2 linked regions of the Herpetosiphon gulosus genome follow. The protein of the gene in region 1 interacts with the protein of each later gene in a pairwise test. Links are inferred from orthologs where the notes say so. Each region holds a gene or a part of one and is shown in the gene's direction. Other genes may lie near its edges. The genes, in order: rlmN and ftsZ.

Region 1 (15,828 bases):
ACCCAATGAACAGAATGAACAAGCCAATCCCGACACTGATCGCCCGTTTTTGCGAAAGCGGAATCGCATGCATCACCGCTTGGCGAAATCCGGTTAGCACCAATAGCGTGATCAAAACGCCTTCGAGTACGATCACGCCCATGGCTGTTTGCCATGGTAGGCCCATGGTCAGAATTAATTGAAAGGCCACGACCGCGTTTAAGCCTAAGCCTGGAGCCAAGGCAAAAGGATAATTGGTAAATAAGCCCATCGCGATACACATCAAGGCCGAAACCAAACATGTGGCGGTGAGGGTTGCGTTGAATGGCGGCCCAGCTTCTGCCAATGGGCCGCTCGATAAAATCGAGGGATTCACAAAAATGATGTAGGCCATCACGAAAAAGGTGGTTACACCCGCCAGAATTTCAGTCCGAAGGTTGGTTCCACGTTCGGCAAAGCGAAAATAGCCTGCCAAACCAGCGTCAAGCCGCGAATTGCTGCGTGCCACAGGTCAACTCCTTTGAATCAAGCCAACAATGCACGCCCGGCAAATGCTGGCCATGCCCAAGAAAGCTCCATCCAGCAGGCTGCCGTAGGCTTCAAGATGGGGAAATATTGTTAAATTAGGCGTGGCGCTATTATACGATATGGAGTGGGGATCGGGGATCGGTTGTCGGGGGTCGGTAATAAAATCAGAAGTCAAAAGGCAAAAATCAAAATGGGGATTAGAACAAAGAAAATTAGGATGTGATGGCTATTGGCTTATAGAGTTTAACGCAGAGGCGCAGAGAACCAAAGGATGAAGGATGAATTATGAGGGATTAAATTCCAACAGGATGAGCATGTGAAGTGTGTGGCATAGAGCAATAATCAAACAAATCTGTGGAATCTGTGGCTAAAAACTTTAACCTTTGTGGATCAAAACCCGATCCCTGACAACTGATCCCTGAACCCTCGTTCCTTCGTGTCCTTCGTGGATCAACAACCGATCCCCACAATAAAGAAAGATGGTATCATGGGGCGTAACAAACGAGGAACCCATGAATATTTACGATCTTGATTTGAAGGGCTTGACCGCGCAATTGACCGAATTAGGCCAGCCAGCCTTTCGGGCGCGGCAAATTTATGCCCATTTATATAAAAAATTAGCCAACGATTTTGCCGCCATGACCGATTTGCCCGCCGCGTTGCGGGAGCAATTGGCAGCAAATTTACAACTTGGTAGCCTTGAGTTGGTGCGCGAACAAACTACTGACGATGGCTTAACCCGCAAGGTGCTTTGGCGCTGCCCAGGCAATGCAGTGATTGAAACCGTGCTGATGATCTACCCGCCGGATCGGGCGACGATTTGTGTTTCGACCCAAGCTGGTTGTGCCATGGGCTGCGTCTTTTGTGCAACTGGCAAATTAGGCTTGTTGCGCAATATCTCCAGTGGCGAGATTATGGAGCAGGTGCTCTATTTCGAGCGCTATCTGCGCAATGAAGGCTCTGCGATTGCCAAACGCCATGGCGGACCAGTGCCCGACCATATCACTAACTTGGTGTTTATGGGCATGGGCGAACCATTTGCCAATTACGAGCGTTGGTGGGCGGCGGTTGAACGGCTCAACGATAAGCAGGGCTTTAATCTTGGCGCTCGCAACATGACCGTTTCGACGGTGGGCTTGGTCAAAGGCATTCGCCAATTGGCCGATGAAGCCTTGCAGGTCAATTTGGCGGTTTCGTTGCACGCCCCCAACGATCAATTGCGTAGCGAACTTATGCCGGTCAATGATCGCTTTGATATTAGCGATTTGATGGAGGCAGTGCGTTATTACACCGATAAAACCCATCGGCGAGTTTCATTTGAATATGTGCTGCTTGATGATAAAAATGATACACCTGAACTAGCGGCCCAACTTGCCAGTTTGGTTAATGGCATGCTCTGCCATGTCAATTTGATCCCGTGGAATCCTGTGCCTGGAACGCCTTTGACGCGTTCGCATCGTGAGCGGGTCACGGCTTTTCAACGAGTTGTGCAAGCAGCAGGCATTTCGTGCACCGTGCGAGTGGAGCGCGGGGTTGAAATCGCTGCCGCCTGTGGCCAACTTGCCGCGATTCCATCGCCAACCAGCCCGATAAACCTGTATTAAAATCAGAATTCAGAAGGCAAAAATCAAAATAGTTAATCGATAAGCCGCTGTATTTCTGTATTTCAGAACAATTGGAATTAACTGTATCAAGGTATGTAGGTGAACTGGAACGGGCTGGATCAAGGAACTTTTGCCCTTTGCCTTTTGCCTTTTGCCTTTCTAGGGGACTTTTTTGTGCTTGAGACTTACCGTGTTTTGATTAGTGCTGCGCCCGAAATGCTTGAGGCAGCGATAGATGAAATTCGTTTTGGCGAGTATGGGGTGGCTGCGCAGCGGCTTTCGCCAGAAGTAGCCATGGTTGAGCTTGAACAGCCATTGGCTGAATGGCAAGCAGCCCTGAACAAACGCCCAGCGATCTTTGTGCGCCATATCGCGCCAGTTCACCGCGAATTGATGCTCGATGGTACACCGGATGATCTTGAACGCCTCACCCAAGTGGCCTTGAATCTTGCGCCACATTTGCCCGCCCGTAAACCGTTTGCGGTGCAAACTCGCTTGCTCGATGAACATGTCAAATTGACGCGCTTTGAAATTAACCAAGCTTTGGCCGAAGCAGTGTCGCAAGTCAGCGGGCTACCGTTGGATGTGCGCAATCCGCAGGGCGTGCTCTCGGTGGCCTTAAGTATGGATCGGGCTTATTTGGGCGTTTCGACGGTAGAATTTAATCGCTCGGCCTGGGCGGGGGGAGCACATCGCTTTGCCCGCGAACAAGGCCAATTAAGCCGCGCTGAATTTAAATTGCTCGAAGCCCAAGCGTTGTTCAATATCGAGTGGCCCGACCATGGCCAAGCCTTGGATTTAGGGGCAGCGCCTGGTGGTTGGACGCGTATTTTGCGGCGAGCAGGCTTACCAGTAGTTGCGATCGACCCAGCCGACTTACACCCCAGCTTGCGCTACGATCAAGGCGTGCGCCACTTACAAATCTTGGCTCAGCGCTTTTTGCCTACCCAAGAGCGTTTTACTGTGATTGTTAATGATATGCGGATCGATGCCCGTGATTCGGCATGGCTGATGGTTGATTCAGCCAATGCCTTGACCAATGATGGTTTAGCAGTGGTGACGCTCAAATTGCCGCATGAACATAGTGCCCAAATTGCCTATCACTCGCTGAGTATTTTGCGCACGGCCTATTGGGTGATTGGCGCACGTCAACTGTTTCACAATCGCTCCGAGGTTACCGCTGTGCTGCGCAAAAAGCACGAAAAACGCCCCAAACCTGAGCAATTACCAAGAGATTAATTACGATCCACGAAGGGCGAGGGGTCAGGATTCAGGGGCTAGGGGGCAGAGTTGAATTACCTAGCCCCTGAATCCTGACCCCTCACATCCCTCTGCGCCTCTGCGTTAAGATACTGAGCCACGAATTGCACGAATTCCACGAATGCTTGTTTTATTAGGACAATAGGGTGCATAGTTCACCATAATAATCCACCAAACAATTATTAGGGGTGTAGGGGATGAAAACCCCTGCGGTCTCCCGCCTTGAGGCGGGACGGAAGGGTGGAGAAAAGCATCTTGATTTAAGCCCATAAACGCCGAGAAGAGGTTTACGAATGCCTGATAATTCTCTTTATGATGCTAGCATGATTCAAATACCATCGAATCTTAACTCAATTCAGTTTCGCCGCGAACATGTGGGAATGTATTATGGTGGCAATGATGGCAAGGCAATTCAGCGCTTATTGGTTGAATATATCGATTTTCTCTTAAACCATCAGCATGCCCAACACATTCAATTAACTATTTTGCCAGAAGCTGGCTTTATTGTGCAAGATTTTGAGGCGACAATTGAATCCAGCGATTGTTGTGGTTTAACTGAAGATCAGGTATTCCACCTGTTTGGCGCTGCCCAACATTGCACGATCGATTTGTACAGGGCTGGTCAGCATTACCAGCTATCGTATAACGCTGAACTCGTAGTGCCACCAGTTCAGCAACTTGGTTCGAGTCAAACCAACTACCGAAGCATCTCTTTTGTTCCCCACCGCGCTATGTTCATAAATCGGACTAGCTCAATCCATCAACTACTAGGTTCGTTGCGCGGCTTGGCAACGCTGTTTCGAGGTTGTCGTATCGACGTTGTTGACACTATACAATCGACAACTAATCAGCTTTTTTACCCCAATGGCTTACGTGATTATCTCGATGAGTTAATTTATCAGGATCTGAGCCCACAGCCATATTTAGAGTTTGAAGGCGCTAATGAGCATGTTCAAATCAAGCTTGGTCTACGATTTAGCTATTTCAGTCGGATCGAGCAATGTTTGCTTCGCTACAGGCATGTGCCGTTTGAGCCGAGCTATCGACGTGGGGTGATCAAGGGTTTGGCCGCAGGATTAACAACCTATGCCCAAGCCCGTGGCCAAATTACTGCCAGCCAAATAATCGATCCACAGCACATTCGCGATTTTGGTTGCTTACTCGTTTTGGATCGGCTGCCAAAAACGCTTCAAGATGCAGGCGGCAGGCCCAGTGATCATTCATCAATTGAAACAACGATTCAACATACTATTCAACAACAACTGCCTGAAAAACTTGCAACATTATCCGATGCTGAAATTCATGCATTGGTTATGTGGTTGGCCTAATGCTGAGTCACGAAGATTTTTAGCCACGAATTGCACGAATTCCACGAATGCTTGTTTTATTAGGACAATAGGGTGCATAGTTCACCCTAATAATCCACCAAACAATTATTAGGGGTGCAGGGGATGAAAACCCCTGCGTCTCCCGCCTTGAGGCGGGACGGAAGGGTGGTGAATCAATGCTTGAAACACTTAAAATCTTCTAATGGTTACCTAAACCACATAAAAACCATCTGAATCTATGCACCCTAGTAGCCATCCTCGGAATCAACTGTTCCATCTCAGGATAAAATACCCAAGTTTGAAACAAATAATCGATTACTGGAGAAATTCAATGCACGACCCTTGGGGTGATACATTTACCGCTGAAGAACAGGCGATTCTTGCGCCGTTTGTCACCAACCTCGATCAGCCCATTTTTGGCTTGCGCAACTTACCTGAGGTGGTCAAAGGTGCGCTGTTTTCACGTTATAGCCGCAGCGACAAAAGCTTGCGCCGCATGTTGCTCGATGAATTTATTCAAGCGCCAGAGGCTGGTTTTCAGGCGATTGTTGGTCATGCCGCTGCTAACGGCAACGAGCAACTGGTAGCAACCAAACAGGCCGAGGCTTTTTACGAACGGGTATTGTTGGGTTATGGCGATGACTCGGTGGCCGAGTTGGGTGGGGCTCACGTTGCCTGCGAAGGCGTGAGCAACATCGTCGCCAAAGCGATTGAAGATAGCCGCTTGGGCCTCGATCCACTCGAAAAATCGACCCGCTATGTGCCATTCGATCGCCAAGTGGCGGGCAAATATCGCTATCATCGGGTGGCCGAAATTATGCAATCGCCCCATGCAGCCCATTATGAACAAACACTTGATCAGTTGTTCGATACCTATCGAAATTTGATCGAGCCTGTACAACGTTGGGTGCAAAGCGCCACACCGCGCGATGCCAAAACCAGCGAACGTGCCTATGCCAGTGCCACTCGTGCTAAAGCCCTTGATTTGCTGCGTGGTTTGCTGCCAATGGCAACCTTGACCAATGTTGGTTTATTTGGCAATGGTCGCGCTTTTGAATATTTGCTAACTAAATTAGCCAGTTCCGAGCATAGTGAAGTACGCAACGTTGGCGTTAATTTGCAACATGAGCTTGATCAGCTGATTCCTTCGTTTGTGAAACGGGCTAAAACCGAACGCGGCGCAGCCTATAGCCAGTATCTCGCGACAATGCGCCAAGCAGGAGCTGCCTTCCAGCCCGAAATTGCTGCTAGCAACGATCTACAAGCGGTAACCTTGGTTGAATATGATCCTGATGCTGAGGCCAAAGTGGTGGCGGCGATTCTTTATCCGCACAGCGACCAACCGTTGGAAACTCTGCAAGGCTGGGCACGAAATTTGCCAACTGAGCAGCGCAGCGCAATTATTCGGGCCTATGTGGGCGAACGTGGCTCGCGTTTCCATCGTCCAGGTCGCGCCTTCGAGGAAACCTACTATACCTTTGATTTCTTGGCCGATATCGGCGCTTATCGTGATTTGCAACGCCATCGGATTTTGACCCAAGAACGCCAGCGTTATAGCGTGGTGCATGGTTACACGCTTGCGCCTGAACTTGAGGCCGCCGGAGTTGCCGCTGCTTATTGCGCGGCCCTTGATCAAGCGGCAGCAGCAGTTCAAACGATCGAAGCTGATTTTCCGGCAGCCGCTCAATATTTGGTGCCGTTTGCCTACCGCATTCGTTGGCGCTTTCGCTTGAATTTGCGCGAAGCCTACCATTTGATCGAGCTACGCGCTGCGCCACAGGGCCATCCGAGTTATCGGGCAATCGCTCAACAAATGTATTTGGCCTTGCGAAAAATCCATCCAAGTTTGATTGAAGGCATGCAATTTGTCGATTTGGGTGAGCATGCCTTAGAACGTTTGGCTGCTGAACAACGCTTTGACCAAAAATTGGCCGAGCGTCAACAATAGGAACGAACTATGTGGCGGCGTGAATTTGATGATTTGCTTAATGGAATAGCTGGTGCGTTTTTGTTTGGCATTCCGTTGCTCTACACCATGGAAGTGTGGGATATTGGCAGCGATCTCACGCCGCTGCATATGCTGTTGTACCTTGGCTTAACCTATATTGCCTTGGTGGCGCTGAATCGCGCTACCGGTTTTCGGCGCAATTCCGACGAAACGTGGAGTCGTTCGTTGGCAGATAGCATCGAAGCCTTAGCACTGGGTGCGGTGGTCGCTTGCTTCAGTTTAATCATTTTGCGGCGGGTTACCTTTGATTTGGCCTATGATGTGATTCTGGGCAAAATTGTTTTGGAAACTATGCCCTGTGCGATTGGCGTTGGGATGGCCAATGGTTTGTTGCGCCGTGAGGATAACGATGAGCAGGAATCTGAGCAGCGTAGCTTTTGGCATGCGACCTTGGTTGATGCAGGTGGTACGATGCTTGGGGCAACCGTGGTTGGGCTTTCGATTGCTCCAACCGATGAGGTTGGCGTGATTGCCGCATCGTTGCCGCCATGGTGGTTATGGCTGATTATCGCAGCCTCATTGCTGATCTCGTATGTGATTGTGTTTCAGGCCGAGTTTGGTGATCATCAGCAGCGCAGGCGTGAACGCGGCTTATTTCAATCGCCGCTCAGTGAAACGATTGCCTCATACATTATCTCGCTGTTGTTTGCCTTAGTGACGCTGCGGGTTTTTAATCAGCTTGGGGCTGGTACATCGCTGCATCAAGTTATCGATTACACAATTGTTTTAGGCTTACCTGCTACGGTTGGCGGGGCAGCAGGGAGATTAGCCATATGAGTCGTGCAACCCACAGCACTGCCGAATGGATTTCGCTGGTTATCTCGATTGGGCTATTAAGTTGTTTGGTTGGCTTGATTGGCTGGCTTTGGGCGACCGAAGGTGATCAGCCTGCTCAATTTAGGCTTGAAATGGGCGAAGTGCGCCAAATCGAGCAACAATTTTATCTCGATGTAACCGTGCACAACGATGGTGATCGGGCGGCGGCGGCGGTCGAAATAATTGGCGCAGTCGATGAGCAAACAAGCAATGTCACGCTGGATTTGCTACCAGGCCATGCTGAGCAAACCGTTACCTTGATTTTCAACCGTGATCCCCAGCTAGCAAAAATTGCCGTTGTGGGCTATAGCGAGCCGTAATTATTTACATCCCTTAATGATAGAATCTGGCCTTAATTCGCGACAATAATACATTTCGCCTACCTCAAACCCTGCCCATGGAACTAAAAATTGGCTAGAATTGTCAATCTGTAAATTCGGGTCGGTTAATGCAATATCAAAACCTTGAGCACTTGGGGCAAATATTTCAAGGTAGTTAATGGCTAATGCAGGTGACATTTGCGGAAGTTGTGGGCGTTGCTGATTTGATGGTACAAAACTGACAGCAAATCCTTGTTCTAAATAGACGATATACCATGGATAATAGCTCAATTTTGTAGTTTCATCGTAAGCATGATTGAGCAGGATATGACTAGGTTGTCCATAGCGTGCTATAATTTTCTCCAAAGCTATTTCTTTTTCAAAATTAATAATAATCCGATTAATAAGATTGACTTTAATATCAATAAATTTTTGCGGTTTGGTATAATAGACTCCTGCATTAACTATTTCAGGCCAATCCTTCCAATTCCAAGATAATGCTCCTAAGCCTTGTTCATTGGTTGCTTGGACAATCTTCTGTGCAAATGACCAATCTTTGGTAATTATTTCCAATTCATTTGCATTGGTTCTGCCTGGCGTAATACCCTGCCAACAAGGCAATTCACAAGTGTTCTGACCCAAAATTGAATTTGTTGGAGTCCATTGCTCAGGCAATATTATTGGGTTTGAGGTTTCATTACTGCTACAAGCAGCTAATAAAATTATCAACAACCAGACTATTGCTAAGTTTCGATACCTCATAGCTTCTCCTCATAAGTAGTAGTATTCATAATAGCAAATTTAGTACATAGTGGGTATTGAACTTCTGCGGTTGTTTCAGCTTTTTATCAGCAGCAAAGCGAGGCAACCATGGTACACTACGCAACGTTGAGATGAACAATGGATTGTACAAGGGATAAACTGCAATGCACAAACGCTTGCTCCCTCTGGTGCTGGCGCTGGTGCTCGTCGTCACACCGTTTTTGCTAGCCAACCCCGCTACTCCCGCCGCTGCTGCCGAGATTCCATGGGGTGATAAAACAACGCCATTTGGCATGGTCGTGTCGCTGGGCAATCGCGTGCGCTCCGATGAAATGCCGACGATGATTCGCTTGATGCGTGAAGCTGGTGTTCAGTGGAACCGCGAAGAAATCTGGTGGGATCAGGTTCAGTTTGAGCCTAATGGTCCCTTTCGTTGGGATGGCGATAGTTCGCGTTTCTATAATTATGATCGGGCAATTCAGTTGCAAGCTGAGGCTGGCATCAACATTTTAGGCTTGCTCGATTATAATCCTGCTTGGTTCAAAGGCCGTAACCCGCACCCCGAAGAATGGCTCAGCGATTGGGGCGATTATGTGTATGCCACCGTTGCTCGCTATGGCCGCGATCGTGGGCAGATCAAATATTGGGAAGTTTGGAACGAGCCAAATTTAGTGCCATCGGGCTATGAGAGCGGCCTCTACAACGTTGACGATTTTGTGCGGGTACTGCAAACTGCTAGTGCCGCAATTCGGGCGGCTGATCCTGAGGCCAAAATTGTGCTAGGTGGTGTGGCCGATATTTGGAGCGAAATTCCCGAATTTGCCTATGATACTCCCGATTATCTCCAGCGTTTGTATGCACTCGATGCTTGGCCGATGTTTGATATTTTGGGCTTGCACCCTTATCGTCCTGATGCGCCCGAAGTGCCTGTGCTGCGCCGTGATCGCAGCCAAACCTACCGCGAACAGGCTGCCGAAATCGATGCGCTGCTCGCCCAATTTGGCAACAAGCCGATTTGGTATACCGAAGTTGGTTGGTCTACCGAAAGCGATGGGATTGTGAGCGAAGACGAGCAGGCGGCTTGGCTCCAACGCTTCTATCTGCTGGCCATGACCCATCCTGGGGTTGAAAAAATCTTCTGGTATGATTTTCGCAACGATACTGGCGACAACAGTAACTACACGCGTCCAATCAACGATCCATCTGAAAATCAATTTCATTTTGGCTTGTTGCGGCGTACCTATCCGTTAAATTTTGATGATCAGCGGATTCGTAAGCCGAGTTATAGTGCCTACTACCACCTGACCCACAATTTGGGTGGGCTGAGTTGGCAAGCTAATTATGCTTTGCCTTATGATGGTGGGCTTGGCTGGCAACATTGGACCAACGGCGATCGCTCGGTGGATATTTTGTGGTGGATACACGAAGCTCAATCGCCGCCCTACCTTGAAATTCACTGCGATTGTAGCCATGTGCAAGTTCGGGCTTACGATGGAAGCTTGTTGCGCGTGATCAACACCGAAACTGGCAATGTCAAAATCCAGCCTGATCAGCGGGGTATGCCAATTTGGGTTGAGTATGGTGGTTATAGCCGCACTGGCCGCACCTTTGATGAAACTCCACACTCGATTATTGGCGGTTTTCGTACTTACTGGGAGCAAAATGGCGGCTTGGCTCGCTTTGGTTTGCCCTTGACCGATGAATTGACCGAACCAGGCGCTGGCCGAATTCCAACGATTGTGCAATATTTTGAGCGCAACCGCTTCGAGTTATTTCCTAATAATCGACCTGAATTTCGGGTCCAACTTAGCCTGCTCGGTGTACGTTCGCTCGAACGCAATGGCGTAGATTGGCGCGGCCTGCCACCAGCCCAAAATCCGCCTGCCGAATGTAGCTATTTCGTCGAAACTGGCCATAGTTTGTGCTATCCCTTCAAGCAATATTGGGAACAAAACGGCGGGATTGCGATCTATGGATTTCCGTTGAGCGAGGCCTTTTGGGAATATGACCCAGTGCAGAACAAAGGCTTTTTGGTGCAATATTTCGAGCGCAATCGCTTCGAGCACCATCCTGAATTAGCTGGAACTGACTACGAAATTCAGCTTGGCCTGCTTGGCCGCCAACTGTACCAAAGTTGGGCGCAGTATCCCTAAGAACATAGAGCATAGAGCATAGAAGCTGAATACGAGGATACCAGAATCACGAAGGATATGAGGCATGTGGCTATGGGCTTTTGATTTCTTTCTCAAGAATTTCCATAGCCTATGGCCTTTGTGCTCGCTCCGTTAAATTCCTAACCCCATCCGTAGACCGATCTCCGAACCTCGATTATGCTCTATGTTCAATGCGCTATATTTTTAGTTGAAGGAATACTATGACAATTCACTACAAGCGCGATTTGGATGGTATTGATTGGGCGCAATTAAAAGCTGAGCTGGCTGGCGATGATTTTGATAATGGCCGCACGCCTGAGCAATATCAACGTTCATTTGCTGCAAGTTATAGTGTTTGCTTTGCACTTGACGGCCAGCGGATTATCGGCAAAGCCCGTGCTTTATCCGATGGCGTGTGCAATGGCTATATTGTCGATGTTTGGACGCATAGCGATTATCGTCGCCAAGGTATTGCTAGCCATTTGGTTAAGCAAATTCTAGCTGATTTGCAAGGCCAACACGTCTGTTTATTTACCGACGATATGCAAACGTTCTATCTGCAACTTGGCTTTGCCGAAGAAACCACAGGTATGTCGCAAGTGATCGGCCAATGGCTTCAGAACGCATAAAGCTGTGGCGCAATCGGAAAGACTGCGCCACGCCTTTGAGTTATGGCCGAATATCCTTGAGTAAACGTAGGCCTTGGGCATCGCTGACCCAAAGCTCCATGCCATGTTGCTGATCAGGCAAGCTAAAAAAGCTGCGTTGAGAATTACTAGCCGTATCTGATGGATAGAAGGTAAAACTAGATTGACTCAAGACCGAGCCTTGATAGTGCATCGCTTGATAATCGCTGGTGCTGCGGTACACCCGCACCCGATTGCTGAGCAATTCCCAGCCAATCAAGCCTTGACCAGTATCGGCAATTATTAGGTCGAGCGGGCTGAATTGGCTCAAGCTGGCATCTGCATTTAGTATCCACCAACCAGCCTGTTCAGTGCCTTGGTAGAGTTGGAGATAGAATGTATTATTGGCGCTTAGCAGGCGATAGGGACTCTTGCCAGCTAAATCAATTGCTTGGGCTTTTTGACCATTGGTGCGCCAGAGACTTGTACCAACACCTTGGCTCATCACCGTATAAAATACCTCGCCATTAACCTGAGTGAGTTGCGAGGCTGGGATTGGATTACGAATGCTGCCAGTAATCCAAGGGTAATTAGCCAGATTTTGTTGCTCGCCAGTGTGAATATTCAATTTCCAGATGCCAAATGTGCCTTCGTTGCTGGCCGCCACGATCAAATGTTGGGCATCTAGCGGCTCTAACTCAAAGACACTATGGATTTCACCAGCAAAATTGCTGATTTGGCGTGTGCCCGCCGCAGTTCCATCAGTCCACCAAACTTGTGCTCCGGCCTGAGCGTTTCTCGCTAAGAAGGCCATTCCACCTGCCATAGGTGTATATTCTGCCCAAAAATAGCTATAGCCAGTTTCAACATTCGAGTGGCCTGCACCTGGATTAATGTCGCGGAGCAAACGAGTCCCAGCTTCGGTGCCATCGCTATACCATGGCTCCATGCCGCTCAGCCCATCGTTGGCGAAAAAGAGCACGCCATCACCTAAAGCAACCAAGTTGGTCATATATGGATTGTAATCAGCTTGAATTGACTTAACGATTCGGGTATTGTTTGCGCTGCCATCGCTAAACCATAATTCATAGGCTGTCGTGTTGAATTGCACGAAAAAAACACCATGCTTTGCTGCTGCTAGTTGATGTGGCCAATTTGATTCAGCGCCAACTTCCAGATCTTTGACTAAGCGCGTGCCAGCCTCGGTGCCGTCGCTTGTCCACAACTCACGACCATGCACGCCATCGTCGGCGGTGAAAAAGAGCTGATCGCCAACCAAGGTTAATTCGAATGGCTCGCCACTTGCGCTATAGGGCAATTGGTGTAATTCTTTGCCGACTAAGCCTAATAACACTTTAAATTGATCGGGCTGGTTGGGATGCCACTCGAAACGGGCACGCTCAAAATGTTGGGTGAGCACGCTATCGCCATTGGCATTGGTTTCCATGGCTGGCTCGGTCAGCGGGTAGCCAAAAAGTTGCAACGAACGGCCAAAGCTATCAAGTTTGGGGTCGTTGAGGCCATGATTTTGCCAATAGCTCATAAAACCAAGGCCATTGGCTTGATTGCAGACGTTGTGCCCAGTCGTTTCGAACCATAAGCAGCCTGATTTTGCGCCTGCCTCACGTGGCAACATTGGACTATCGATATTGCGATAGCGCAATAGATCATCGCCCAACCGTCCTAGCAGCACATCGTAAGGAGCGGCAAACTCTGGGTGCAACTCAAAGCGAGCACGCTCAAATTGCTGGGTTAAAAAGGCTTTTTGGCTATCCTGATTATAGACATCTTGGGCGCTGCTCAGCGGATAGCCAAACACTTGCAAGCCGCCATTTTGCTGCCAATATTCGGCGAAGCGGCCTTCGATACAAAAGCCCGTTTGCTCGAAACATTGTTGTTCAGCGGCACTGCTGGCTTGAGGTAAGCCCAAACTTGCAACCATCAGCACGAATAAAATCCAGCGTTTCATCATTATTCCTCCACATTCTGATAGCTTGAGTATAGTGAGCCAGCTGGCGAATCACGATGAAACCTGGCTGGTAAACGACTTTGAATCTACTTATAAGCTGAACTCAAACTGAAAAGTTGCTGAGTATAAAACAACTCCACCTGTTGGTACAAGTGGAGTGTTGAAGTTTATTGGGCGAAGCATTTATGGGTGAATATCTTTGACCATCCGCAGGGTGCTGCCATCGTTATACCATAGCTCCGTGCCATACTGAAAACTAGGGATGGCGAAAAATCGATCATTGGCCGTATCAGGGAAGGATGTCTGCTTGCCCATCACTGAGCTACGATAGCGTAGTGCTTGATTTGGCCCATTACTGCTATAGAACCGTAATCCTCCAGCGATCGATTCCCAGCCCAGTAAGCCATTGTTCGAGGCCTGAATACGCAGCGGCAATGGCGTTAGTTGAGTCAACCCTTTACTTGAATCGAAATACCACCAGCCAGCCTGAATTCCGTGCGAACTTATCAGCTTCACATACAATTGATCGTTTGCAGCTAAGAGGTTTTCGGCTTTGTAGCCTTGTAAATTGGGTTGAATTGTTTGGCTTGCTTGACCATTCGTTTGCCATAAGGTGATTGTGCCATTTTGGGTTTTGCTAAGGTAATAAACCATGCCACCGGCTTGGGTTAGTTGTACGACTGGCGCTGGGTTGCGGGTTGTGGCAATTATCAGATAGCTGGCTAATAATTGTTGTTCGCCTGTAGCCAGCGTAATATTCCAAACGCCCATCGTTGTATTTTGATAGGATGTAGCAATCAGATGTTGCTCATCTAATGCTTCTAACTCAAGCATGCCCCCCGATTTATCCAAACGACTGACTTGGCGAGTATTGGCAATGCTGCCATCTGTCCACCAGATTTGGTTGCCAATTTGGATGTTTTGGGCAAAAAAGGCCATACCTCCCGCGATGGGGGCATAGTCAACCCAATAAGATCCATAATTGTTGTAAACTGCTGAATCTGCAAGGCCTGGGTTGATGTCACTCAGCAAATATGTACCAGTTTCAGTACCGTTGCTATACCATGGTTCTATGCCATGAACTGCATCATTCACCCAAAAGATACTCCCATTGCCCAATGTTTTGAGATTGTTGATCTTAGCGTTTGGGCCAAAGCTTTTGATTAAGCGCGTACCAGCCTCAGTGCCATCACTGAACCATAATTGATAATCCTTATCTTGCTTGTTGACGGCAAAAATAACGCCCTGATTGACAGCGGCTAATTCATAAATTCCACTCCATTCAGCGCCAACTTTCAGATCTTTGACCAAGCTAGTGCCAGCTTCAGTGCCATCGCTTTTCCATAATTCGCGGCCATGAACGCCATCATCGGCAGTAAAAAAGAGCGTGTTATTGACGAGGGTTAGTTCAGATAGGCTTGAGCTTTCGCCATAGACTAATTGTTGCGATTCTTTGCCGACTAAGCCAAGCAGCACTTTGAACTGATCGGACTGATTAGGATGCCATTCGAAACGAGCACGCTCAAAATGTTGGGTAAGCACGCTATCGCCATTGGCATTGGTTTCTATGGCTGGCTCAGTCAGCGGGTACCCAAATAATTGTAATGAACGGCCAAAAGCATCAAGTTTGGGGTCGTTCAAGCCATGATTTTGCCAATAGCTCATAAAACCAAGGCCATTAGCTTGATTACAGACATTGTGTCCAGTCGTTTCAAACCACAAACAGCCTGCTTTTGCACCTGCCTCACGTGGCAGCATGGCACTATCAATATTACGGTAGCGCAGCAGATCATCACCCAAACGCCCAAGCAACATGTCGTAGGGCGCGGCAAATTCAGGGTGCAACTCAAAGCGAGCACGCTCAAATTGTTGAGTCAGGAAATGCATCTGGCTATCCTGATTGTAGACAATTTCAATTGTGCTCAACGGATAACCGAAGACTTCCAAGCCACCATTTTGCCGCCAATACTCTAAAAAACGCCCGTCAGTACAAAAGCCTGTTTGCTCAAAACACTGTTGTTCGGCAGCGCTGCTTGCCTGAGGGAGCACCAAACTTACAACGATCAGAAATAATAGCATCCAACGTTTCATTGCCAGATCTCCTAGATAGATTCGACTACAGAGGGGAGTATAGCGATCGCTCTGAGGAAGCACGATGAAACGCCACTAGCATAAATCTTGTAATTAGCTTAAAAACTGAAATCAAGCTGAAAATCGGCTGTTAATGCTTAGCAGGTTTGGCTTGACGCGCCTCGGCGAGAGCAATCAGCACTTTTGGCGGTAATATCCAGCTCACTTGACCATGCTCGCCTTGCACTTCAACCCGACAAACTGTGCCTTTTTTGAAAATCAGATTTGTGCCATAGCCTGCCAGATGCGCCACATACTCGCTGAGATTTGGCTGGTGGCCGACGATCATCACCTCCTGCCACTCAGGGTTGAGGCATTCGGTCAGCAAATGGCTGTTGGCTCCGT
Region 2 (15,857 bases), on another replicon or contig:
CATGAAAAATTGGCACTTTCGTATCTCGAATTAAACGATTTGGATCAAGCGCTACGTTGCCAAGCCGAAAGCCTAATGCTGCGCGAAAAATTAAATGATTCAGTTGGTACGGCCCGCGCCTACACCGTGCTTGGGGTGATTCATCATGCCCGGGGCGATTATCAAACGGCGATTGAATCGTTGCTCAAAGCCTTGCAATATGAGGATCGGCGCACGCCTGGCGTTGGCCAGATTATGCTGCACAATCGCTTGGGCGATGCCTATCGGGCACAAGCTGATTATGGCTCGGCCAGCACCAACTACAATATTGCCCTGACCAATGCCCAGCAATTGGGCGATACGGTTGGAATTGCCTTGGCTAGCGAGCGTTTGGGCGATTTGGCCTACGAATGGAATGATCGCCACGATGCGGCCAAGCATTGGCATACAGCCTTTTTATTGCGCCAAGGTCTTGGCCATTACGATGAACAAAAACGCTTGCGTGAACGCTTGCGAACTATAGGAATGCAGGTTTAAGCATGATCGATCTTCGCGAACATGAGCTACTCGCGCCCTACACAGCTTGGCGCATTGGTGGCCCAGCGCGGTATTTTGTAAACGTTACCAGCCCTGAGCAACAGGTTGAGGCGGTGCAATGGGCTGAACTTCAGCAAGTGCCAATTTTTATGTTAGGCGGCGGCTCGAATTTATTGATGAGCGATGCAGGCTGGAATGGCTTGGTGATTCGCAATCGCGCGACTGGCTTTGAAGTGCATGACCATGGTGATCAGCTGACGATTCATGTGCAGGCTGGTGCACCAACCGCTGGCACAGTGCGGCGTTTGGCGGCTCAAGGCATTGCTGGCCTTGAATGGGCCGAAGGTTTGCCCGGCACAATCGGCGGGGCAATCTATGGTAATGCTGGCTGTTATGGTGGCGAAACTGCCAAACACCTGCAATCGGCGCGTTTATTGTTGCCCGATAACCAGATTGTCGAGTGGTCGGCGGCTGATTTTCAATTCGACTATCGCACGAGCCAACTCAAACGACTGGCAGGCAATCGCCCAACCACGCGCATTCCGTATGTGCTCGATGCAGTTGTGAGTGCTTGGCGCGATGATCCTGGGCGGATCGCTAGCAAAATGGCCGAGATTGCCGAAGGTCGTAAGCAACGCACGCCAGCTGGCTCATCGTGTGGCTCGGTGTTTAAAAACCCAACTAACACCACTGCTGGACGTTTGATCGATGCTGCTGGCTTGAAAGGTTTTCGCATGGGCGCGGCCCAAATTGCCGAAAAACATGCCAACTATATCTTGAATCTGGGCGGGGCGACGGCCAGCGATATTTTGCGGGTGGCCGAATATGCCCAAACCGAAGTGCTCAAACAATTTGGCATCGAACTCGAATTAGAAGTTCGCGTGATCACCAGTGAGGATCAATCGTTATGACAAAACGGCGGGTTGGAATTGTTTTTGGCGGGAAATCGGGCGAGCACGAAGTATCGTTGAAATCGGCGCGGGCCGTGATGAATGCGCTTGATCCTGAAAAATATACCGTGATTCCGATTGGCATTACCCGTAATGGTCAATGGCTGAGCGGCGGCGACCCATTGTTGGCCTTGGAGCAACAGGCCGACCAAAAGATGCTTGGCCGTGCGCCGCAAGCTGGGGTCGTCAGCGAAACCGCGATTGTGCAAAGTGCTGGTAGTTTGCCCGAACAAACCAATGTTGCCGCCTTGGATGTGATTATTCCAGTCTTGCATGGCCCATTTGGCGAGGATGGCACGATTCAAGGAGTGTTTGAATTCGCCAATCTGCCCTATGTTGGCTGTGGAGTTTTGGCGGCTTCAGTCGGCATGGATAAGGGCTTGATGAAATCGGCTTTTGCTGCCGCAGAGTTGCCCCAAGTGCCATGGCAGCTGGTTTTGCGCCGCGATTGGCAACAACAGCCTGAAGCAATTTACGAGCGGCTTGAAGCTCATTTGCACTATCCAATGTTCGTTAAGCCCGCCAATTTAGGTAGCAGCGTCGGCATTAGCAAAGTCAGCAATCGAGCTGAATTGGCGGCTGGCATGGCCGAGGCTGCTGGCTACGATCGGCGAATTGTGGTTGAACAAGGCATCAATGCCCGTGAAATTGAAGTTGCAATTTTGGGTAATGATGATCCTGAGCCTTCAGTGCCAGGTGAAGTGCTGCCTGCCAACGATTTTTACGATTATGCCGATAAATATCTCGAAGGCCAGACCCAATTTGCAATTCCGGCGGAGCTTGATGCTGCGACCAGCCAACAACTGCGTGAGATGGCAGTTACCGCCTTCAAAGCGATTGACGGGGCAGGCTTGGCGCGGGTCGATTTCTTTGTCGAGCGCGAAACTGGCGCGATCTATATCAACGAAATTAATACCTTCCCTGGCTTTACGGCGATGAGCCAATATCCCAAATTGTGGGAAGCCACTGGCCTTGGCTATAGCGAATTACTTGATCGGCTGATCGATCTGGCGATTGAACGTTATCATGAGCGAGGCCGATGAGTAATCCACGTCGCTCAAGCCGCTTGATTAGCCGCAAACCGCGCGGGCGTGCACCGCTGGGCGTGCGTAGCACCACGCCAATGGTGCGCCCAACGCTGCGAACCATTCTGCGCAACATGCTCTTGAATGGCAAATTAGCGGCGTTAGGCTTGCTGTTGGTCGGTATTGGCAGTTTGATTGTAGTCTTTCGTTCACCGGCTTTTGTGGTTGGCGAATTGGAGATCGAGGGCAATCGCTCGGTCGATGCCGCCACGATCAGCCAATTAGCCAACCTGCAAGGTATCTCGATTTGGGATATTGATCCGGCGGAAGTGGCTGCGCGAATTAGCCAAAACCCCTATGTTGCCACAGCGAGCGTGCAGTTGCGGATTCCCGCCCGCGTATTGGTGCGAGTGCAAGAGCGACAGGCAGCAGTGGTTTGGAATATGGGTGGTACAAATTACGAAGTGACTGCTGGGGGCGAAGTGTTAGGCTTGGCCACATCAATCACTACCGCAACCCTAGTGATTTACGATACCCGCACAATTCCGATTTCGGCGGGGAGCTATATCGACACCGATGCGCTGAATTTGGCGCAAACGCTGTATTTACGCATTCCCAAAGAGCTTGGTTGGCAACCGACGCGCTACGAATGGGACCCATACTATGGGGTTTCGGTTTACAATGATACTAATCAAGCGGTGTTTGGACGGTTGGCTGAACAGCAGGTGAGCCTTGATTTGAAACTTGCAACGTTGCAACAAGTTCAAGCAAGCAATACTGTATGGACATTTATCGATTTACGACCGGAAAAACCCTACTATCGACCGCAGGCGACTCCAACGCCAACGGCAGGGTCGCAATAAGGAGCACATGCGTGGAGCAGCGACAAGCTATGTGGATTCCGCTGGCGGGGCTGGGAGTCGGGGTAGCGATTGGACTTGTTTCCGGTCTGACAATCCCCTCGCAATTTGCCCGTTACACAGCGGTAGCAGTTTTATCGGCGCTTGATTCGATTGTTGGGGCAACGCGAGCAACAATCGAAAAACGCTATCGGAATCGGATCTTTATTTCAGGATTAATTGGCAACACTGTGTTGGCGGTTGTGCTGGCGTTTCTGGGCGAGCGACTAGGCATTGACCTCTATTTGGCGGCAGTGGTGGCCTTTGGTGTCCGTTTGTTTGAAAATGCCAGTCGTATTCGACAACACCTAGTTGGCTAGGCGCAGGTTGACAAAACAAGGCTGTGGTACGGTTGATGGATGCACTTTTTCGCAATGTCGCGCTCTCATCATTCATTATTTCGAGCAACCCGACATTGAGCATTGTTCCAGCCTTGAAGATGCAGCTTCTTCTGCGACCTAGTGTAGGTTGTTGACGCAATGCAGCGTGGTTGCAAAGCGATCTGCTATCTCGTATAATCGCCAGCAACCCTGCTTGACAGGCAACATTTTAGCCTAACACAAGGGGTTTTCCATGAATCGCACCATTGTCGGTATTGATGTCGGTACAACCAAAATATGTACTTTGGTTGCTGAAGTTCACGATACAGGCAAAGTGAATATTTTAGGGGTTGGCCTTACGCCTTCCAAAGGTCTCGACCGTGGGGTCGTGGTGAATATCGACGAGGCGGTTAGCGCGATTGCGACTTCGGTTGAAAAGGCCGAGCGGCTTTCGGGCTATCGCATTGGCACTGCCTTTGTCGGGATTGCAGGCCGCCATATTTCCTCAGTTAATAGTCGTGGGGTGGTCGCCATCTCACGACCTGATCATGAAATTTCGCGCACAGACGTTGCCCGCGCTGTCGAAGCCGCTCAAGCGATTGCTATCCCAACCCAACGCGAAGTGATCCATGTGATTCCACGGGCCTATATCGTTGATGGCCATGAGGGCATTCGCGATCCAGTGGGTATGGCAGGCTATCGGCTTGAAGTTGAAACCCATATTGTCACTGGCGAAGTGATGGCGATTCAAAATTTAATCAAGAGTGTTGAACGAGCTGGGGTCGGCATTGACGACCTGGTGCTGCAACCCTTGGCTTCGGGCGAGGCGGTGCTGAGCGAAGAAGATAAAAGCCGTGGGGTTGTGCTCGTTGATATTGGTGGCGGCACAACCGACATTGCGATTTTTATTGGTGGTGGGATTTGGCACACCGTGGTGTTGCCGATTGGCGGAGCACATTTTACCAACGATTTGGTTTATGTGCTGCATACACCACATAACACCGCCGAATATCTCAAATTGCGCTATGGCAAAGTAACCGATATCGACAGCCATGACCCTGATGATGATCTGATCGATACTGATGGCTTCTCGCCCGGCGAACATCAACAAGTCTCGCGGGTTGAATTGAATGAAATTCTGCAAGCGCGAGCCGAACAACTGATCGACATGATTGGCAATGAAATCCGTCGTTCTGGCTATGAAGGCCTGTTGCCTGCGGGGATTGTCCTGACAGGTGGCTCGGCTCAATTGCCTGGCTTAGATGAGATGGCACGCCAACTTTTAGGGATGCCAGTGCGCATTGGTATTCCAACGAATTTGACTGGATTAGCTGAAGCAATAGATGCACCACCCTATGCCACGGCTGTGGGGCTTGTCCGTTGGGGCTTGCGTCATGGAATGGGCAGCGTTGGCGGCCATGCTGCGAGCCAACCAGCAACGACCAACTGGAAACAAACCTACGACCGCTTCAAAATGTGGTTACGGGAATTTTTACCGTAAACAAGCATCGTGGCTACAGTCGATCTACGCCATTGCTGGGCTTTGGTGCTGATCTGGAGGCAAACTTAACATGGATTTCAATAGCAACTTAATTGAAAATTTCGCCCAAATCAAGGTGATTGGGGTTGGTGGCGGCGGCTCGAATGCGGTTGATCGCATGGTCGAATCGGGCCTGCAAGGGGTCGAATTTATCACTGTCAACACCGATGCTCAAGCCTTGATCCACTCACCAGCCACGATTCGCGTGCGGATTGGCGATAAACTGACGCGTGGACTTGGCTCAGGCGGTAATCCCGTGATTGGACAAAAAGCCGCCGAAGAAACCCACGATGAGCTGCACGATGTGTTGCGTGGCTCGGATATGGTTTTCATCACTGCTGGCATGGGTGGTGGCACAGGCACAGGTGCTTCGCCCGTGATTGCCTCGATTGCCCAAGAAATTGGTGCCTTGACGGTTGGTGTGGTAACCCGCCCCTTCTTGTTTGAAGGTAACCATCGCCGCAAAGTTGCCGAATCGGGGATTGACCAACTCAAACCAAGCGTTGATGCCTTGATCGTTGTTCCTAACGATCGTTTGCTGCAAATCGCTTCTAAAAACACCAAAATGAACGAAGCCTTTCGCATGGCTGATGATGTGTTGCGCCAAGGTATTCAAGGGATCTCCGATTTGATTACCAGCCGTGGTTTGATTAACCTCGACTTTGCCGACGTAAAAACGATTATGTCGCAACAGGGCACGGCTTTGATGGCAATTGGCCATGGGATTGGCGATAATCGCATGATCGATGCTGCGAATATGGCAATTTCATCACCATTGCTTGAAATCTCGATCGATGGTGCGAAAGGCGTGCTGTTCAACGTCACTGGTGGCGAAGATTTGGGCTTGTTGGAAGTCAACGAAGCTGCTGAGATTATTTCCAAGGCGGCTGATCCTGATGCCAACATCATCTTCGGGGCACGCATTGACCCTAATTTGCCAGCTGATGAAGTTAAAATCACGATTATTGCCACGGGTTTTGATCAAGCGCGGCCCCAAGGCAACAATCGCTCACGTTCATATCCATCGGCGCAAAGCCAACCGACGAGCCAACCAACCAGCTACCAACAACCAACTCAGCAACCAGTGCGGCCAGCACCCCAACCGCAACAACCACAACGGCCCACACCTCCAACCTCCTTTGGTAGCAACGACGATTTAGATATTCCGCCATTCTTGCGCAACCGCGAACGCCGCAAGTAAGGTTTTTGGCTCGCTCCGAGGGAGTGGTACTACCCCCTTGGGGCGAGCAAATTGCCCAAATTGAGCGTGAATATTTTTAGATAGTTAGCTAGGTCGTTGGGCAAACTGCCCAAAGATTAGGCAAAAAGTACTACAAATTTTGACACCAGCTTTTTAATGGTTATAATGATGCTCTGAATACAGATTGCATCTGTGCTACTTATACTATCCCCAAAAACCACATTGGAAGGAGGTGGTCGCGTCACCAACGAGACACCCTGTTGGCCCTATATCCCTCTGATATAGGAATGTTCGATTTAGAAATCGTCCTTTCAATTGTTTGATTTAGGAGGCAAGAATGCTTCGATCAAAGCGCCAATTGATGAGCTTTGCGCTCATGTTGGTCCTTGTTGTTCCGATCCTTGCTGCTTGTGGTGGCGAAACAACCCCAACCACAGCCCCAGCAACGACTGCCCCAGCAACTGCAACTACAGATACTTCATCAGCAGCAACCGCTGAACCAACGACTGCTGAAGCAACCGCCGAACCAACCGTTGCTGAAGCAACCGCCGAACCACAAACTGGTACCGCTCCTGATATGGATAAAACCATCATCATCGGTATGACCCAATCGCCAGACACCTTGTTCGGCATTGAATCACAATCAAGCGCCACGACTCAAGTGTTGTCAGCGATTCAACCAGCTTGTTTCACCACCTTGAGCTACGAATATCAACCAGTTTGTTTCACCAAATTGCCAAGCTTCGAAGATGGCGATGCAGTGACCCAAACCATCTCAGTTGATAGCAGCTATGCTGGTAACATCGTGATCGACGATGAGTTGATCACCGATACCGCTAGCTTGACCGAAGCTGTTGAATTGGAACAAGTTGTTGTAACTTGGACCTTGATTGATGGTATGACTTGGGAAGATGGCACCGCCATCACCGCTGCCGACTTCGTGTTTGCTGCTGAATTGTACCAAGATCCAGGCATCAAGAACGCTAGCCGCTTCGTGCTTGACCGCACCGAAAAATACGAAGCCAAAGACGACAAAACCTTGGTATGGTACGCTGCACCTGGTTATACCGATGCAACCTACTTCTTGAACACCTTTGGGCCTGAACCAAAGCACGTTTTGGAAAGCCAAGACCCAGCAACCATTGGTGGTAGCGACTACGCTAGCAAGCCATTGGCTTACGGCCCATACAAAATTGCCGAAAACACCCCACAAGAAAGCACCAAGTTGGTTGCAAACGAAACCTACTGGAAAAAAGGTTTCCCTCTCGTTGGTAATGTTACCTTCAAGTATCTGACCAGCGAAGATCAAGTCTTGCAACAATTGGAAAGTGGCGAAATCGACGTAGTTGGTTCAATTGGTTTGACCTTGGCTAACGCTCCTAAGCTCGACGAACTCGAAGCTGCTGGCGTGCTCAAGGGCCAATATGTTCCAGCAACCGTGTGGGAACACATGGACTTCGGTGTCGAGCGCAACGACGGTCAACCATCAGTATTCGCTGATGTCAAGTTGCGCCAAGCTGTGGCTTACGCTGTCAACCGCAAGCAAATCATCGATAACGTCTTGTTCGGCAAGACCGTTGTGATGAACACCTTCTTGCCAGCCGACCACTGGGCTTATCCACCAAACGGCGAAGGCTTGGAAGCTTACGAATACGATGTTGAAAAAGCTAAGGCTCTCTTGGCCGAAGCTGGTTGGACTGCTGGCGCTGATGGTATTCTTGAAAAAGATGGTACCAAGCTCACGGTTCAATTCTTCACCACCGAAAACAACCAAACCCGTGCTTCAGTCGCCCAGTTGATCCAAGAAGACTTGAAAGCTGTCGGTATCGATGTTCAATTGAACTTCGTGCCAGCAACCGATGTCTTGTTCAAGAACGGCGAAGAAGGTATCTTGTCAGGCCGCCGCTTCGACTTAGGCTTGTACGCTTGGGTCAGTGGCCCAGAGCCTTCGACCGCTCTGTACCTCTGTGAGCAAGTACCAACCGCTGAAAACAGCTACGGTGGCCAAAACAACACCGGCTGGTGTAACGAAGCTTACGACAAGCCAGCGTTGGCCTCGCAATCAGAAACCGACCGCGCCAAGCGGATTCCTTTGGTCATCGAAGCTCAAAAGGTCTTCAATGCCGAATTGCCAACCTTCCCATTGTACCAACGCGTCAATGTTGGTGCTTACAACGTCAAGGTTAGCGGCTTGGACTTGAACCCAACCAGCCAAGTTGACTTCTGGAACATCGAAACCTGGGATGTTACTGAGTAATCGGTAAGCTCCCCACTACGGAGCTGCGTGCTTGCACGTGGCTCCGTAGTTGTTCCCTCTCTTTTCCTACAACCTTTCGCGAGCACCATGCAGTTAAATCAAGACAATGTTGTCACTCAGGATGTCGTAACCACCAGACAGTGATTGTCATGCTTGTGTGGTTTTTTTGTAATGCGAGATAAATGGTACAATAGGCCAGTTTTCCAGCTTTAAAATTGATTGCTCTTTTTTTGAACGTAATTGACTAAAGTAGAGTGTAATAGTTAACAACCGTTTATCTTGGTATTAACCATTTCAAGCATGTGTAGAGGTACCGCATGACCGTATATCTCATTCGGCGCTTGTTTCAAGCGATGCTCGTTCTCCTGTTCTCATCAGCAGTGATCTACTCGCTGTTTGCGTTGGCTCCTGGTGGTCCACTTGATGAGTTGCGCCAAAACACAGATCCCAAAAGCCGTCCGAGTGAAGAGGATATCAAACGCCAAGCAAAATTGCTTGGGGCTGATAAGCCTTGGTACTTGTGGTATCCAACTTGGTTAGCTGGCGATACCTGGATGGATAAAATTGGCCTTGAAGAATATAAAGGCGATCGCAAAGGGATTTTGCGCTGGGATTGGGGCACATCGTGGAAGTTCCAACGCAATACGCCAGTCTTGGACATTATTGGCGATAAACTCCCCGATACGCTTTGGCTGATGATTTCCTCAACCTTGATTTCGTTGGTGTTGGGGATTCCGTTGGGGGTCTTCTCGGCAGTTCGCCAATATTCATTCTTTGATTATGTGCTGACCACATTTAGCTTTATTGGCTTATCGCTGCCAGCCTTCTGGTTTGGTTTGTTGATTATTGCGGTATCGCTGTGGTTCAAGCGTAATGGCTGGTTCTACTTCCCTGCTGGCGATATTTTGGCCTTGCGCAACTACGAGGTACCAATCCTCGGTACAGTTGTGGCTGGCTCGTTCCTTGATCGCGTGATGCACCTTGTTATGCCAGTTACCGTGCTTTCAATGCTCAATTTGGCCAACTGGAGCCGCTTTATGCGGGCTAGTATGCTCGAAGTGTTGAGCCAAGATTATGTGCGAACGGCGCGAGCCAAAGGGGTTAAAGAACGGGTTGTGATCTACAAGCATGCTTTCCGCAATGCCTTGATTCCCTTGATCACGATTATCGTTTTTGCGATTCCTGGGGTTTTCGGTGGCGCATTGTTTACCGAAACAGTCTTTAATTATAAAGCGCTGGGCTTTACCTTTATTAGCGCTTTGAACCTCAAAGATTACCCTTTGGCAATGGCTTTCTTGCTGATCTCATCGATTTTGTTGGTCTTTGCCACCTTGCTTGCTGATATTCTGTATACGATTGTTGACCCACGAATCCGACTTGAGTAGCTGCGGCTGACGGTTTGCGATTGGTCTTATCAACACTGTGAAAGGAAAATCCATGGCTGTTTCAACAACTCAAGTCGAGGCTCGCGAGGCAAAAAAAGAAGAATATGAGCGCCCATGGCTTGAGATTCTTAAGCGCTTTACGCGCCACCGCTTTGCAGTTGGAAGTGTCGTCGTTTTATTTTTGATGATTTCAGCAGTGATCATTGGTCCTTTCTTGATGCCATTCGGTGAAACCGATAGCGCGATTGTTAAGAAAAACCAACCACCAGGCACTGCCTATAATCTTGAGAAGAATCTTTATTATAATGGGATTGGCGGCGAAATTCGCACTCCAAAAGGTGAGCAACTAACCTTTTGGTTGGGAACCGATTATAATGGCCGCGATTTGCTGACCCGTTTGCTGTATGCTGGGCGGGTTTCGCTGTATATCGCCGTTGCCGTAACCCTCCTCAGCGAATTGATTGGGATTGTCGTTGGCGTGATGAGCGGCTACTTTGGCGGGGTGGTCGATGCCTTTGCAATGCGCTTTGTAGACTTCCTCAATACCTTGCCATTGCTGCCAATTCTCTTAATTATCTCGACTATTTTGAAGCCCACAATCAATGTGTTGATTATGATTCTGGTCTTCTTTAGTTGGACTGGCGGCGCACGCTTGATGCGCGGCCAAATTTTGAGCTTACGCGAACAAGAATATGTTTCGGCTTCGCGTGCTTTAGGTGCTTCTAACTTGCGGATTATGTTCCGCCACCTTGTGCCAAATGCCTTAGCCCCCAACATTGTTAATGCATCATTGGCCTTGAGCGGTGTGATGATCACCGAAGCTGCCCTAAGCTTCTTGGGCTTCGGGGTGCAATTACCCGCAGCATCTTGGGGTAATATGCTCAAAGATGTTAATACAACCGTCTTGGAAAAATATACGTGGCAAGCCTTCTTCCCGGGGCTGGCAATCTTTATTTGTTCATTGTGCTTCAATTTCATTGGCGATGGCTTGCGCGACGCTCTTGACCCACGCGCCAAACGCTAACCTGTAATTCTTGCTAGATAGGGGCATGCTTGTGGCTCAATCCGATGTTTTGTTGAAACTCAAGGGTGTCAAAACCTACTTTTTCACCGATGAAGGCACTGTCCATGCCGTCGATGGCCTCGATTTTCAGGTGCGTCGTGGCGAAACCTTGGGCATCGTCGGGGAATCGGGGTGTGGCAAAAGCGTAACGTCCATGTCGATCTTACGTTTGTTGGGCAAAACTGGTAAAGTCATCGAAGGTGAGATCATGTTCGATGGCGAGAATTTGCTCGACCTGAGTGAAGAAGAAATGCGCAAAATCCGTGGCAATCGGATTTCAATGATTTTCCAACAGCCAACGACCTGTCTGAATCCTGTTTTCCGGATCGGCGAACAGATTATCGAGGCCTTGCAAATTCACCAAGGGCTTTCGGGCGAGGAAGGCAATAAACGCACGATTGAGCTACTTACTCTAGTTGGTTTGCCCGACCCCGTGCGTCGGATGCGTTCGTTTCCCCACGAAATTTCTGGCGGTCAGGCCCAACGGGTGATGATCGCCATGGCCTTGGCATGTAACCCCGAATTGTTGATTGCCGATGAGCCAACTACTGCACTTGACGTAACGATTCAAGCCCAAATCTTGGATCTCATGCGCGAGTTGCGCGAAAAGGTTAATACTGCAATTATTTTGATTACCCACGATTTAGGGGTGGTGGCCGAAATGGCCGAAAATGTGATGGTGATGTATGCAGGTAAGGCGGTTGAATATGCGCCTGTCCATGCCTTGTTTGAAGCACCTAAACACCCCTATACCCAAGGCTTGATCGCTTCAACTCCGGTTTTGGGCAATGTGCGCGATGAATTAGAAACAATCCCTGGTCAAGTTCCGAGCTTGTTGAACCCGCCAGCAGGTTGTCGTTTTGCTTCACGCTGTGCCCATCGCATGGATCAATGTACTCAAGAAGAACCCCCGTTGATCAAGCTCGAAGGTGATCGACTGGTACGTTGCTGGTTGTACTAGAAGAGGTTTGACATGACTGTTTCCAACAGTACCAGTGAGAATTTGCTTGAGGTACGTAATCTCAAGAAATATTTTCCAATTAAGGGTGGTTTGTTGCGCCGCACGGTCGCCCAAGTTAAGGCGCTCGATGGCGTAAGTTTCAGCATCAAAAAGGGTGAAACGCTCGGCTTGGTCGGCGAATCAGGCTGTGGCAAAACTACTACTGGCCGCACGGTCTTGCGCTTGATTCCACCCTCGGCTGGCGAAGTGGTGTTTGAGGGCCAAGATGTGCTCAAAGCAAGCTCTGGCCGCATGCGAACGTTGCGCCGCGATATGCAGATTGTGTTTCAAGACCCCTATGCCTCACTCAACCCACGGATTCCAGTGGGCCAAAGTATTGCCGAAGGGTTGAAAATTCATAATATTGGTACGCCCAAAGAGCGGCTTGACCAAGTTGCCCAAGTGTTGGAGCGCGTAGGCCTTAATTCAGGCCACATGCGCCGCTTCCCCCACGAGTTCTCTGGTGGCCAACGCCAACGGATCGGGATTGCCCGCGCTTTGGTGATGCAGCCTAAATTGATCGTTTGTGATGAACCTGTTTCAGCGTTGGACGTGTCGATCCAAGCTCAGGTGCTCAACTTGTTGAACGATTTGCAAAAAGATTTGGGCCTAACGTATTTGTTTATTGCCCACAACTTGAGCGTCGTTGAACACATCAGCGATCGGGTAGGTGTGATGTATTTAGGGCGGATGGTCGAGCTTTCAACCCGCGATCAACTCTTCCGCAAACCAATGCACCCCTATACCAAAGCTTTGATGTCGGCGATTCCCTTGCCCGATCCAACCATCAAGCGCGACCGGATTATCTTGGAAGGCGATGTGCCCAGCCCAGTTAATCCGCCAAGTGGCTGCCGCTTCCACCCACGCTGCTGGCTGGCCCAAGATATTTGTAAACACGATGACCCAGCTTTTGAGGAAAAAGAGCCAGGCCACTTTGTCGCTTGTCACTTTGCTCAAGGTTAAGCACATTGTTGGGCAATAACACCAGAACCGAGGCGGCTTTGCTACCTCGGTTCGTTGTTTAACTAGCTAAAGATCTGATGAGAAACCCCGTGATCCCTGAAATATGGCCTACAAATATTCGACAAAAGTGGCGGGCTGCGCTACACTGCCTGTTGCTTAAAAGTGATCGAACGTTGCGGTTTGAATAAATTAGAGCGTCAACGATCAGCAAGGTGTTGATTGCTTGCTCGATGGTTGACCTTGGATTGATGCTCATGAAATTGCGTTTTAGCCTTGCGCTGTTGCTTTGTTTTAGCTTGATTGGTTGTAGTGTTGAAGGTGGCGCTCCAGTTGGTCAGCCAACTGTCCAAGTGCAAACTCCCTTGCCAACTACCAACCCTGCCACTTCCAATCTTTGGACGTTGGGCTTAACTGAGGAGCCGGTTGATCTGTATCCCTACAGTTATGCCTTTCGTGGCGCAGCCCCATTGATTGAATTGCTTTACCCTGCGCCTTTGACTGTGGTTGCTGAGGCTTATACCACAACTGGCGTTTTGGAGCGTGTGCCATCATTCGAAAATGGTGATGTGCAATATATTACAACCACGGTTAATCTTGATGCGAATGGCGTAATTACCACCACGCAAACTGAAACCATTACCAGCGTGCGCCAGTTGACCGTAACCTATCGCTGGAATAAAAATCTGCAATGGGAAGATGGTCAGCCATTGACTGCTGCCGATTCAGTTTTTGCTTATAATTTGTTGCGTGGCAGCGCCTCAACTGCCCAATTGGCAACTCAAAGCGACTTAACCGCCGATTATGTGGCGCTTGATCAATATACGACCCGCGCTTATTTGCCGCCCGAACGCGACGACCCAAATTATTTGATCACGGTCTGGACTCCGCTGCCAGCACATTTGTTTGAAGGCCAGCCAAGTGCCAAACAGGTTAGTGATCGGTTAGCCCAGTCGCCAGTTGGCTATGGTGCATATACGCTCAAGGCTTGGACGGCAGGCACGCAGTTGGAATTTGTGCGACGTGAAGGCCAATCGGAACAACTGCCCAGCACAATTATTGCCCGTTTATACCCTGATATTGCCATGATGCGCGACGATGTGCTGAGTGGGCGGGTCGATGTGGCTTGGACTGAAGGCTCGTTGGAGCAGTTAGCGCTTGATCTGAAAACTGATGTGCAATCTAAAACCTTGCAATTGCTCCAAGCACCCAACCCAATTTGGGAACATATCGACATGAATTTGGCGGTTGTAGCTTTGCAAGATATTCGGATGCGCCAAGCGATTGCTCATGGCTTCGACCGTGAGGCGATTAGTACAACCCTGTATGGCACGCCCAAGGCGGTTTTGCATAGTTGGTTGGCGGCTGAATCATGGGCCTTTGATCCAACAACGGTGGTCAGTTATAGCTTTGATCCTGAACTTTCACGCCAATTGCTTGATCAAATGAATTATCTTGATACCAATGGCGATGGTTTGCGCGAACGCCCTGATGGCACGCCCTTCCAATTGACATTAACCACTTCGGCCCAAACCCCGATTCGCCAACGCCTGAGCGAGCAATTTGTCAGCGATATGCAGGCAATTGGGATTGATATCAAGGTTGAAGCCTTATCGACTACTGATTTGTATAGCCAACAAGGGCCATTATTTGGGCGACGCTTTGAGCTGGCCTTGTTTGGCTGGCTGCGCAGCGTTGATCCCGATGGCGCGGTGTTGTGGAGTTGTGCTGCGATTCCTAATCAAATTAATGGCTACTCCGGCGACAATTTTACTGGTTGGTGTATGGATACCGCTGATCGGGCGATTCGTACCGCCACCAGTTCGCTTGATCCAGCGGTGCGTAAAGCTGCTTATAGCGAACAACAGCAAATTTTCACCCGCGAATTACCAGTCTTGCCTGTGATTACGCGCCAAACGACGGTGTTGCTTGCGCCGAACGTGCGGGGTGTGCAACCGCAGCCATTGGCTCCAATTACTTGGAACCTGAGTGCTTGGCAACGCTAGCGGTGCAGATTATGCTTAATTGCGCTGATGATTACTGACGATCAATGTGGATCAAACTGACATTATGGGCTTACTACTTGGAATTCTGCTGTTAAACCTAGTGTGGTGTAGCTACCGCCCCCAAGAACGCCAAATTCTCTGGGGGTGGTTTTTGCGTATCTGGCCACGGGTTCGACCAATATTGGGCTGGTTTTTGATTTTTATCGGCATCTTAGGTGTGATTCTGCCAATTCTTCAAGGGATTATTTTCTTGGTGATTGGCTCGGCCTTGATTGGCCCACGCCATCGGCTGATTCGGCGAACGCGGGTAGCGTATAAGCAGTTTTTGCACCGTTTGGCAGGTTCATCCAATCGATTTTTGGCTTGGCTTGGACGCTTTGGTATAAGTTCGTTGCGCACCATGAACCAGCAAATTCGGCGTTTTATTGAATACCGCACGCGCTATCAGCGTAAGCATCGGCCAATTCGTTTGGCAATTGTGCCGCCGCCGGAGGTGGTTGCAATGCTTGATCACTATCGCCTACGCTATGATCCGAGTTATCGCCATGGCTTGCCGCCGCATATTGTGCTTGTGCCAAGCAGCCATCCCAACGATCGTGATGCTTTTGAGCGAGAAGTGGCAATAACCCTAAGCCAATGGTCGGGCTTTGATCTGACACTTGAGCACTTGCAAATCGCGCCAAACCAACATCGTTTGGTGCTGCTGCCCAGCCAAGGCAAAGGCTTGGTTGAACA

Evidence for each region.
Region 2: the proteins of rlmN (region 1) and ftsZ interact in binary tests that used the Escherichia coli proteins (3 or more experiments, as listed by UniProt). The link is inferred for Herpetosiphon gulosus from one-to-one orthologs.

What each region holds. Positions count from the first base shown.
Region 1 is NZ_BAABRU010000026.1:949-16,776, forward strand. Bases 171-3,065 are described here. They hold rlmN (dual-specificity RNA methyltransferase RlmN), read left to right. Parts: upstream 171-1,019; coding sequence 1,020-2,111; downstream 2,112-3,065. Other genes in these bases: ABEB26_RS23190 (SAM-dependent methyltransferase), read left to right, coding at 2,286-3,065. In the rest of the region: more of ABEB26_RS23190, read left to right, coding at 3,066-3,350; ABEB26_RS23195 (hypothetical protein), read left to right, coding at 3,695-4,699; ABEB26_RS23200 (FAD-dependent thymidylate synthase), read left to right, coding at 5,031-6,647; ABEB26_RS23205 (TIGR02587 family membrane protein), read left to right, coding at 6,657-7,484; ABEB26_RS23210 (hypothetical protein), read left to right, coding at 7,481-7,843; ABEB26_RS23215 (hypothetical protein), read right to left, coding at 7,844-8,605; ABEB26_RS23220 (cellulase family glycosylhydrolase), read left to right, coding at 8,770-10,758; ABEB26_RS23225 (GNAT family N-acetyltransferase), read left to right, coding at 10,980-11,387; ABEB26_RS23230 (ELWxxDGT repeat protein), read right to left, coding at 11,428-13,356; ABEB26_RS23235 (ELWxxDGT repeat protein), read right to left, coding at 13,537-15,444; phosphohistidine phosphatase SixA, read right to left, coding at 15,575-15,828.
Region 2 is NZ_BAABRU010000001.1:365,671-381,527, forward strand. Bases 4,443-7,366 are described here. They hold ftsZ (cell division protein FtsZ), read left to right. Parts: upstream 4,443-5,281; coding sequence 5,282-6,451; downstream 6,452-7,366. Other genes in these bases: ftsA (cell division protein FtsA), read left to right, coding at 4,443-5,211; ABEB26_RS01645 (peptide ABC transporter substrate-binding protein), read left to right, coding at 6,789-7,366. In the rest of the region: ABEB26_RS01610 (tetratricopeptide repeat protein), read left to right, coding at 1-516; murB (UDP-N-acetylmuramate dehydrogenase), read left to right, coding at 519-1,427; ABEB26_RS01620 (D-alanine--D-alanine ligase), read left to right, coding at 1,424-2,509; ABEB26_RS01625 (cell division protein FtsQ/DivIB), read left to right, coding at 2,506-3,354; ABEB26_RS01630 (small basic family protein), read left to right, coding at 3,366-3,710; more of ftsA, read left to right, coding at 3,964-4,442; more of ABEB26_RS01645, read left to right, coding at 7,367-8,708; ABEB26_RS01650 (ABC transporter permease), read left to right, coding at 9,026-10,093; ABEB26_RS01655 (ABC transporter permease), read left to right, coding at 10,146-11,117; ABEB26_RS01660 (ABC transporter ATP-binding protein), read left to right, coding at 11,143-12,117; ABEB26_RS01665 (ABC transporter ATP-binding protein), read left to right, coding at 12,130-13,119; ABEB26_RS01670 (peptide ABC transporter substrate-binding protein), read left to right, coding at 13,374-15,122; ABEB26_RS01675 (2'-5' RNA ligase family protein), read left to right, coding at 15,169-15,857. UniProt on the Escherichia coli protein: Essential cell division protein that forms a contractile ring structure (Z ring) at the future cell division site. The regulation of the ring assembly controls the timing and the location of cell division.